2 regions of the Methylomonas sp. AM2-LC genome follow, and region 2 is predicted to be linked to the other one. Evidence: riboswitches for the same ligand, from Rfam matches in the RefSeq annotation. Region 2 holds a riboswitch; the other holds the start of a gene.

Region 1 (4,603 bases), 2.4 Mb from region 2:
CAGGCCCTGCACCCACAAACCAAACCCTTGCAGGAAGTTGATTAATCATAGAAAAAATCCTGCGGCCAGCTGCGCATTGAATGGGAAATAGAGGTGCAGGTAAGTGGCTTGTAAACGCCCCAGTTGGAAAAAATCTTCGCTACAATTACGGTTGCGCTGTGGAACCGATACAGCAAATGGTTGTATGGCTATTTCCAATAGAGAATGGTGGAAGCTATGCCCACGAATTTCACCTTTATCCAGCTGTAAGCTATGCATACCAAGATTAACGAGTTTGGATTGCATTCTAGCGCTGCCGGGCAATAAGCCCACCATAGAGGCTTTATTTCCATCACAATCGGTTAAGCTTTCCAGTAAATAAAGAAAGCCGCCGCATTCGGCGTAAATCGGTTTGCCTGCCTGATGATGCAGACGCAAAGCGTCTTGCATTGCCTTATTTTCGGCTAAAGTCTGCAAATACAATTCTGGGTAGCCACCTGGTAAGTAAATACTGTCAGCGGTGGGTAATGCTTGATCAAGCAATGGTGAAAAAAATTGCAGTTCGGCCCCCATTGCCTCTAAGCAATCGAGGTTAGCTTGATAGATGAATGAAAACGCAGCATCATGGGCAACAGCAATTTTTTTGCCTATCAGTAGCTGTGGCAAGCGTTTTGATTCAATGTACTCAAAAGCAACGGATTCGGGTAATTTGCAGGGTGCTGCACTGGTCAATAATTCGGCTGCGTGATTCAACCGTTCATCCAAGTCACTAATTTCAGAAGCCTGAAGTAATCCCAAATGCCGCGAGGGTAATGCCACCGCTGCGTCTTTCATCATTGCTGCAAGCAATGGCATGGATTTCGGCAGAGATTCCTCTAACAATTTTGCATGTCCTATACTACCCACTTTATTGGCAATTACACCCGCAAATGCTAGTTGAGAACGGTAGTTTGCCAAGCCAAACGCAATAGCAGAAAATGTTTGCGCCATGCCTTGGGCATCAATAACGGCGGCTATTGGTATCCCCATTATTTGAGCTAAATCGGCACTGCTGCTCTCGCCATCGAATAGCCCCATTACCCCTTCAATCAATATGACATCTGCTTCAGCCGCTGCACGAAACAATAACTCTTGGCAATGCTTTACACCCATCATCCATAAATCTAACTGATACACAGGCTGCGCTGAGGCATACGCTAAAATCTGCGGATCGATAAAGTCGGGGCCAGTCTTGAATACGCGTACCTTGAGGTTTTGCAGCCTATGATAATAGGCCATGGCAGCCGTAACAGTTGTTTTGCCTTGTCCTGATGCAGGTGCGCTGATCAGTATTGCTGGGCAGTGCCGAGTCTGAGAGGAAACCATCATGATTTAAAGTTTACTTTTGGCAAATACCAGCCTGAAAACACACCTAAAGCCAACCAAAACAAACCATTAGTGATCACAGACATCCAGACAAAACGTTGTTGTAAAGCCTCGGGTGCCGATGATTGCATGATATCTGGGTGTGGCGCTCCAACCAGATGTGGAGCAGCCATCAAGGTAACACTAGCCAGTTGTAGCCAAAGATTTTTACCGAAAAAAAGACCATACAATCCAATAGAAGTGGCAATTGAGGTAAATAGCCACCAAGCTTGCCTACTCTGCAATTCTGCGCTGTCCGTTCCTGGCAGTTCGGGTGGCAAACCTAGTGCTGGAGCTCCGAAAAACACCAGATAACCGGCTATTGTCCACAGTACTGCTTGTGAGTATCTATAGTCATTTTTCCAATACATGGCACTACTGATCAATAATGCAAAACCAAAACCAGTCAGGCAGTTAAAAAGAATGGTGAAGCCAATTCGTTGTGCTCCGTCTTCGGGTTGCCAGTCATGAGCGTGATCAGTTATTGGCGTTTCAAAGCGTTCTGCTGCCAGAATTAAGGGTTGGATCTGATAATGCTGCAACAGGCTTAAGAAAAGGCCAGCTAACAGACCGATGAGTAGCGATGCAGCTACCAGCTTGCGGAAATCAGCCACAATTAATGGCAAGGAAAAGCGGCGCTATGTCTACTATCGTGAGCTGCGTTATGCAAATAGTTATTGGCGTCTTGCATAAAGCCAACACCTAAAATAAGGGTTAAACCCAAAAGGATGGCGCTTAAACCGGGCAAAAATTTAGAGGAAGAAATTACAGCGGATGCAGAAAGTGTTTTCATGGTCGTTTCCCGAGTCTGGTTAATTAATAACAGCGCAGAACGACCAGCCTAAAGCTAACGTTTGACAGATCACCCTCCGCGATACTGCTGTTATAGCTAGAGGCCTGTCTCCGGACTTGTGACAAAATCACTTACCGTTGCGGGGGCAGCGTCGGCTTTGAACCGACTTCCAGTTTCACCCGCACTACGCGGGAACCTTCTAACTTGGATTGGATTATATATCTGGTTAGTAGATAAGGTCAATTAAACCGAATAAGGCTATTTTAAGTAATGAAATGCCAAATATTCTTGATTCCAACGTTAGCCAATTCATTACGCATATTTAAATAGCGTTTTATTAGATAGCTATCATTAGGGTCAAGCAAGAAACCGGCAATGTTTCCACTATGAGCAATTTGAAGGCCACAAGCCCCAGTTTCATTAAGAATATTCAATAATGCTTCAAAATTGGGTTTCGGTAAAAACTGTTGGTTGATGTGAGCGCTTTTTGTCGCCACTTCGCCAAGCAGTTGAACGGATTGATCGTTAATAGCAATTTTTAGCTGCTCAAGCAAATGCCGAAAAGTGATCATTTCTTGATGATTATAGTCAGGTAAAGGATGATTTAGAGTGGATACGCCTTTTCCAGAGTCTGAAGTATTAAAACCGACAACGAAAGTCGGTGGTAATTTTTTTAATAGATGCTCCATTATCACCCCCTCTCGTTGACAAAATACCACTGGTTCATCTTCAAACATGATTGGATCACAGGCGAATTCCGATTCTATTGCAATAGAACAAATTTCATAGGGTGTTAAAGTTTGATTACAGGCGTCGGCTACCGATCTTATTGTAGCAACCACATCACTGGTAGATGAGCCAAAACCCTGTTCTGGGAGTGCTTTTGCATGAATAGTTAGATAGCCGCCATAACCATAGATACCTAAATAATTTAATGTAAGCCTAGCAGCCTTATGTGACTTTGTTTTCCAATTAGGATTAACAAATAGACCGCAATTTTTAATTGGAACAAAATTGACATGGGAATGGACCTTTCTCCAAGGTAATGTAACAAGGAAGCGTCTGTTTCCTTTTAGCTTATCTTTGACGGCACCTTGAATGAGCTCTCCATGATGCCCAAAAGCCATTCCTGTACCATTGATGAAACTAGAGCGGGTTTCTGATTTTATTGAGTTGTAATCCCTAATAATACGTCGGCGATGATCATTATTATCTATAAATAATAGGTTTTCCATGAATGGGGGCTATCAGTGATTGGCTTTTGTTGAATGCCAATGATAAATGTTATTTTAATAGAGTGGTAATAAAACTCCATTTAGTCTTCTTAATCCACGCCTATTTTAATATTTCTCAGCAGGCACTTTGAGTTTGATCTTGTGTGGACATGAAATTTATCAATGATAAATTTAAAGAGACATGGGAGTGAATTTATTCTTGACTTTATAAATGATAATAATTATCATTTGCATGCGGTGATTGCTTTGATGTATCTGCAGCTTCAGCGCTATTGGCAAAAAGTCAGCAGATTGCTCTTGGAACAGCAAAGTAATCAATGACAGCAACTGCAATATTATTGATATCAATTTAACATATGACACATACGTTCAATAAACACACTGTTCAAGGCATAACTAGCCCAGAACATTGCGATCAAAACGCTAGCCGCTACAGAATTAGTAGCCAGCAATTGTTCGCGACACAAACCGAAGTCATTATTGAACACAATGGCGAAAACTATCGCCTGCGCATTACCAGTAACGGAAAACTGATTTTAACCAAATAAAACATTTTTTACAGTACTCAGCCAGCCCCCCATCGGTAGCCAGCCAATTGTTTTAAACCAGCAAAGCGCGAGGCACTATGATTCCACAACTCTGTTTACTGCAATTTTTAGCAGTGGCTAATGCGCCAAATCGGCAATCGTCAGCTTTTAGCCATGCTCGCTTCAGTTTCCGGCTAAAAAACGCTTTAAACTACTTAGGCTTGATCATGGCTGCTGTTCTGCATTTGGTTTTGCTTGGATTGATGGATGATGCTAAACCCAAGCAAATAGACATGCCATCAACAGCTATTATGGTTAACTGGGTCAGTGCGCCGAACATTGCATCATCATCGCCTGCGATTCAAGCACAACCAACGTCAATAAAACCCAACGTTGAACCGATTAAAAACAAATCTAAAGCTACGCTGCCAGTCAGTAAGCCTAAGTCGATTATCGCGACTAACAATGAGCAGGAATCGTTGATGCCCGTGCCCATTAGTGAGCTACCAGCCCCATTATCTTTGGATGCATCCGAAGTTGATCAGGCTATAGCGACCAGAGCTGACTCCAATTCAATCCACACTGATAACGCTCCAACCAGCATAACGTTGCCGAATCTTAACGCCGATTACCTCGATAACCCTGCACCGATTTATCCAACGCAA
Region 2 (4,603 bases):
AAGAGGGTAGCTGTATTGGCTTGTAAACTGATGCAGTTCGCCGCCGCTCACCCCATCCAATACCTTGGTTGATAGGCTATACATCTTGGGTGTAACCTCACGCGGGCAAAATGGCCTTGCGTAGGATGTGGTGAGGCACGAACCGCATCATAAAGCCTTAATTGCATGCGTCACCCGCAAAATCGCGGCAAATACTACAATTGGATGAAGATAAAGAGGGTAGCTGTAAAACTGATTTGGATGAAGATAAAGAGGGTAGCTGTAAAACTGATGCGGTTTACTGCTGCATAAAGCCTTAACGGCCAGCCACAATCACAAACTACACAGCCTACCAAATACCCGCTTGCAATTGTTTACCATCCGGTGCAAATAAAACCCCGTAACCTCTTTTCTCATTGTCGCGCCATTCGCCTTCATAGCGCTCGCCATTGGCATACACCATCACCCCATAACCGTGTCGGTATCCATGGCGGAACTCACCCTCATAGCGGTTACCCTCTGGAAACAGATATTGACCGTAACCGCCAATTTCGCCATCAATAAACACTCCCTGATAATGGTCACCATTGCCGCCATTAAACACCCCATAACCATTTTTACGACCCAGTAAAAAACCACCTTCGTAACGATTACCATTAGGCCACGATAAGATCCCAAAGCCATGATAACCCTTATTATTCGGTCGTTTAGCCAGCCAGCCGCCCGCATAGCGATAACCCTCGCTATCGGTAATCACGTTATACTTGCTATCGCCATTTAAAGCCTGAGCCAGTGCATTACGCGCGGCATCTGCCGCTTTTAAAGCCTGGCGGCTGGCTAATAAGGCCGCATTCTGTGCCAAGCGGGCTTTGTTAAGCGCTTGTTCCAGTGCTGGCAGCGGTTTGGGGCTGGCAACCGCTAGTGGTTCGTTAAGCAGAGCATGGCTGTTGAGCGCTGCATGTACCTCGTTAGACACTATGATTAAAGCATAAAGCACAATGAATGCAAATAGTTGGCAGATAAAGCGCCCTAATTTATTCATTATCAAAACGGGTCACACAATGTTTTTCAGTATCACAGACCACCTTGCTCTTAATAGGTCTAGATGGGGTATCGTCTATGCTCTCAGGCGTCGTCAAATCGCTCGGTATGGAAACGCCGGATTCATTGCTCTGATTAAGGCTGAGCGTCAAGGTATCGGCTGTTTGCGTAATTTTAAAATGCTTTAGGGTATTCATACCCACCAGCACTTCCTTTAAATACTGGCTGACATGCGCATCAATATTCTTAATTTCATAAGCGCCGATTTGCATGCTTTTCAGCGTGGTGGTTTTGGCAAAGGATCGTCCGCCAGCGGTGGCAATTTCGATCTGATGACCTAACGATAAACCCGCTTGCGCCGCCAGGTTCATCGGGATGGTAGTTATAGTAGCGCCGGTGTCAATCACATACGGCATAGAAACCTTGTTAATCAACAAGGTACCGCGAAAATGCCCATTGCCATCAGCATGTAACACCATTTGCCCCGCTTCCGCGCCAGGTGTCATTTCAACGGCATAGCCTACTGCACAGATAAACAGCAAACTAATATATTTTAATAGGGAAAAGACCGCGTTTATTTGATTTTTTTGTTTAATCATTAATAAGGGACAGGCCAGAATGGCAATTACTTTAAGTGTATAGTTTGTTTAAATCAATGGACGGTACGAAGCGTAGCGCATCAGTCACGACTGATACACCACCCAGCGTCTGCACAGGCTGTAAAACTTGCCCTTTATACTAAATAATACACGTGTAAGTGTTGTTTGCGATAAGTTATTAATCGAGGCAAAAGATTTTTTAAGGCCGCTGTTAAAAAAACCTTCAAATCCAGACTCGCAAGGCACCTGCCAAAATGTGTTGAGGCACCAACCGCATCATAGCCTTAATCATATATGTCACCCGCAAAATCACGGCAAAGACTATAATTGAATGATGATAAAGAGGGTAGCTGTATTGACTGTAAACTGATGCGGTTCGCTGCCGCTCACCACATCCAATGCCTTGGTAGATAAGCTATACATCTTGCCTTTAACCTTATGGCCTTGCGTAGGATGTGGTGAGGCTTGAACCGCATCATAAAGCTTAAACCCACCCGCATAAACCTCAAAATCAACCCCAGCATTAATCGCGGCAAAAGTTTTTTATCCGGCAGCTACCGAAAACCCGTTAATCAATTATCCGGCTCTGAATGCGTAAAGGCACCTTGTTGGCAGGTTCGTGTGCTTTCAGATAATTCTTGGCATAACCTTTGGCTTTATCTGCATCCTCACGTAGCGTGTATTCTTTATCCAATTCAGACAACGATTTAGATAATTCACTCAGCCGTATCCATTTATTTGGCCCGATTTTCGCGTGTAATGTATAGAGAGTCATCATAAGAGTTAACGGGCGGCAACACCATAAAGCCCGGACAATAGCCTAGCTAAACTATACGTCCAGCGTTTGTCGATGCAAGAGGGTATCAGCGCATGGTTTTGCACAAACAAGCTTTTAGTCTATTTTAAATCAAATGCTTGCAGCGCTGCAAACCCTGTTGAAAATGTTAGAAAACGCAGCCATAAACCGCGCTTAAACGGATAAATACCCAGGCAAAACTGCCTAAAACTAGATTCCATGTAGGTTGCTTGCAAATAGCTAAACTTGTTACTCAGCTTTTATTTTGTTAACATTAACTGGCTTTATGGTGACTAAGCTTTTATTCAAAGCTTAGCTGAAACAGGAAGTTGGTGCGCTGCATAATTGCTTATGTAACAAAGCCAACGCTGCCCCCCGCAACGGTCAATAAGTTAAGGGCTGCAACAATGCCACTGTGCAAATCGCATGGGAAGGCTGCAGTCTAGGATAATCCGCTTATAAGCCCGGAGACTGGCCACATCGCATATTCGAGACAGCGGAGGGCTGTGGATGGAATAGCGAAATTCAATAGTTGTATTTTGTCATTCTCGTTTCATTTTCCTCCGTCGTCATTAATTTACCCATATGTGCGGCGGGCACAGAGGAAACAATGAACAAACTTATTTTCCCTTCTATAATGTTGGCCGGGCTAGTCATGCCCGTTACAAGTCACGCTGAAGAAACCCAGCAAGAGGCACCCCTGTCTGATGTATTGGTAACAGCAACACGCAGTGATACCAAAAAGAACGAATTAGCCACGGCCATGACCGTTTTTACCCGTGAAGATATTGACACTCTACAGGTAAGAACCTTGCCAGAACTACTGAAAGGTTCCACTGGCCTGGATGTAGTGCAAAGTGGTGGTTACGGTCAGCCCACCAGTATTTTTATGCGTGGCACAAACTCCAATCAAATGTTAGTGTTGATCGACGGCATTCGCGCGGGTTCGGTGTCATTAGGCACCACCGCATTTGAGTTACTGCCCATAGATCAGATTGAGCGCGTAGAAATTATCAGAGGCCCGCAATCCAGTCTGTACGGCTCGGAAGCGATAGGCGGTGTTATCCAAATTTTTACTCGCAAAGGAAAAACCGACGACACTCACCACGTCTCCATAAACGCCGGCGGCGGTTCTTACAACACACATAACGAATCGGGTACCGTCAGCGGTAAAATTGACAATACCACCTATTCTGTCGGTGCCTCAAATCTGCAAAGCGATGGTTTTAAGGCCTATGTCACGCCACCTTTTGGTGCCAATCCCAACGGCTACGGTTATCGCAATACCGCCGTCAATGCCCGACTGGGGCAACACTTTAATAAAGGTGACATAGAATCGTTTTTCATGCGTGCAGAAGGCACCAATTTATTTGATGTCGGCTATTCTGGCGGCCCCAATAAACGCGAATTCGTCTCGCAAGTGGTGGGTATCAATGGTTCGTGGGATATTTATGAGCAATGGCGCACCAGTTTAAAATTCGGCCAGACGCAGGATGATCAAACCAATTTTAGCAATACCCAATTTTCAAGTATGTTCAATACCTCAAGATGGAATGTCAGTTGGTTAAATCAATTAAGTTTCAATAAAAACCATAACGCAACCTTGGGCGTGGATTACCGTCTGGATCAATTACAAAGTGATTCGGTATTTACCAAAAACTCCCGCTACGATTATGGCCTGTTTGGCGAATTGCATAATAAAGTATTTGAAAACCATTTTCTCAATAGCTCCATCCGCTGGGATAATAATCAGTCATTTGGTGATGTTGTTACCGGTAATATTGGCTGGCGCTCAAATTGGCATAAAGCCATCAACACCTTTGCCAGTTTTGGTAACGCCTTTAAAGCACCCACCTTTAACGATTTGTATTATCCCGGCCAAAATAACCCCAACTTAAAACCCGAAAACTCCCGTACGGTAGAGGTAGGCGCTGCTGGCAGTATCGATGTACTCAACTGGGAGTTAAGAGCCTATCACACCAATGTTGATAATCTGATCAACTGGGCTCCCAACAGTAGCGGGGTATGGTTACCCTCCAATATTGATAAAGCCGTCATAGAAGGTCTTGAAGCAGAATTGGGCTGGAAATTAATGGGATGGCAACACAAATTAAACGGCACTTTACTGTCCCCCAAAAATGCTAAATCACATTTATTGTTAGCCAACCGCACGCAGGAAACCTTTTCC

Evidence for each region. A riboswitch is a leader RNA that binds a small molecule or an ion and turns the genes downstream of it on or off. The one in region 2 is predicted to bind cobalamin.
Region 1: another riboswitch for cobalamin. It lies ahead of ABH008_RS22000 (CbtB domain-containing protein); the one in region 2 lies ahead of ABH008_RS10365 (TonB-dependent receptor).

The regions. Positions count from the first base shown of each region.
Region 1 covers NZ_CP157005.1:4,893,733-4,898,335, reverse strand. The annotation lists gene cobM (precorrin-4 C(11)-methyltransferase) at 1-49, opposite strand, end outside; gene ABH008_RS22010 (cobyrinate a,c-diamide synthase) at 46-1,347, opposite strand; gene ABH008_RS22005 (CbtA family protein) at 1,344-1,997, opposite strand; gene ABH008_RS22000 (CbtB domain-containing protein) at 2,000-2,176, opposite strand; cobalamin riboswitch at 2,260-2,391, opposite strand; gene ABH008_RS21995 (hypothetical protein) at 2,440-3,411, opposite strand; gene ABH008_RS21990 (hemin uptake protein HemP) at 3,804-3,959, shown strand; gene ABH008_RS21985 (energy transducer TonB) at 4,037-4,603, shown strand, end outside.
Region 2 covers NZ_CP157005.1:2,278,865-2,283,467, forward strand. The annotation lists gene ABH008_RS10345 (hypothetical protein) at 1-84, opposite strand, end outside; gene ABH008_RS10350 (hypothetical protein) at 329-1,021, opposite strand; gene ABH008_RS10355 (TIGR02281 family clan AA aspartic protease) at 1,014-1,619, opposite strand; gene ABH008_RS10360 (hypothetical protein) at 2,188-2,397, opposite strand; cobalamin riboswitch at 2,686-2,910, shown strand; gene ABH008_RS10365 (TonB-dependent receptor) at 3,026-4,603, shown strand, end outside.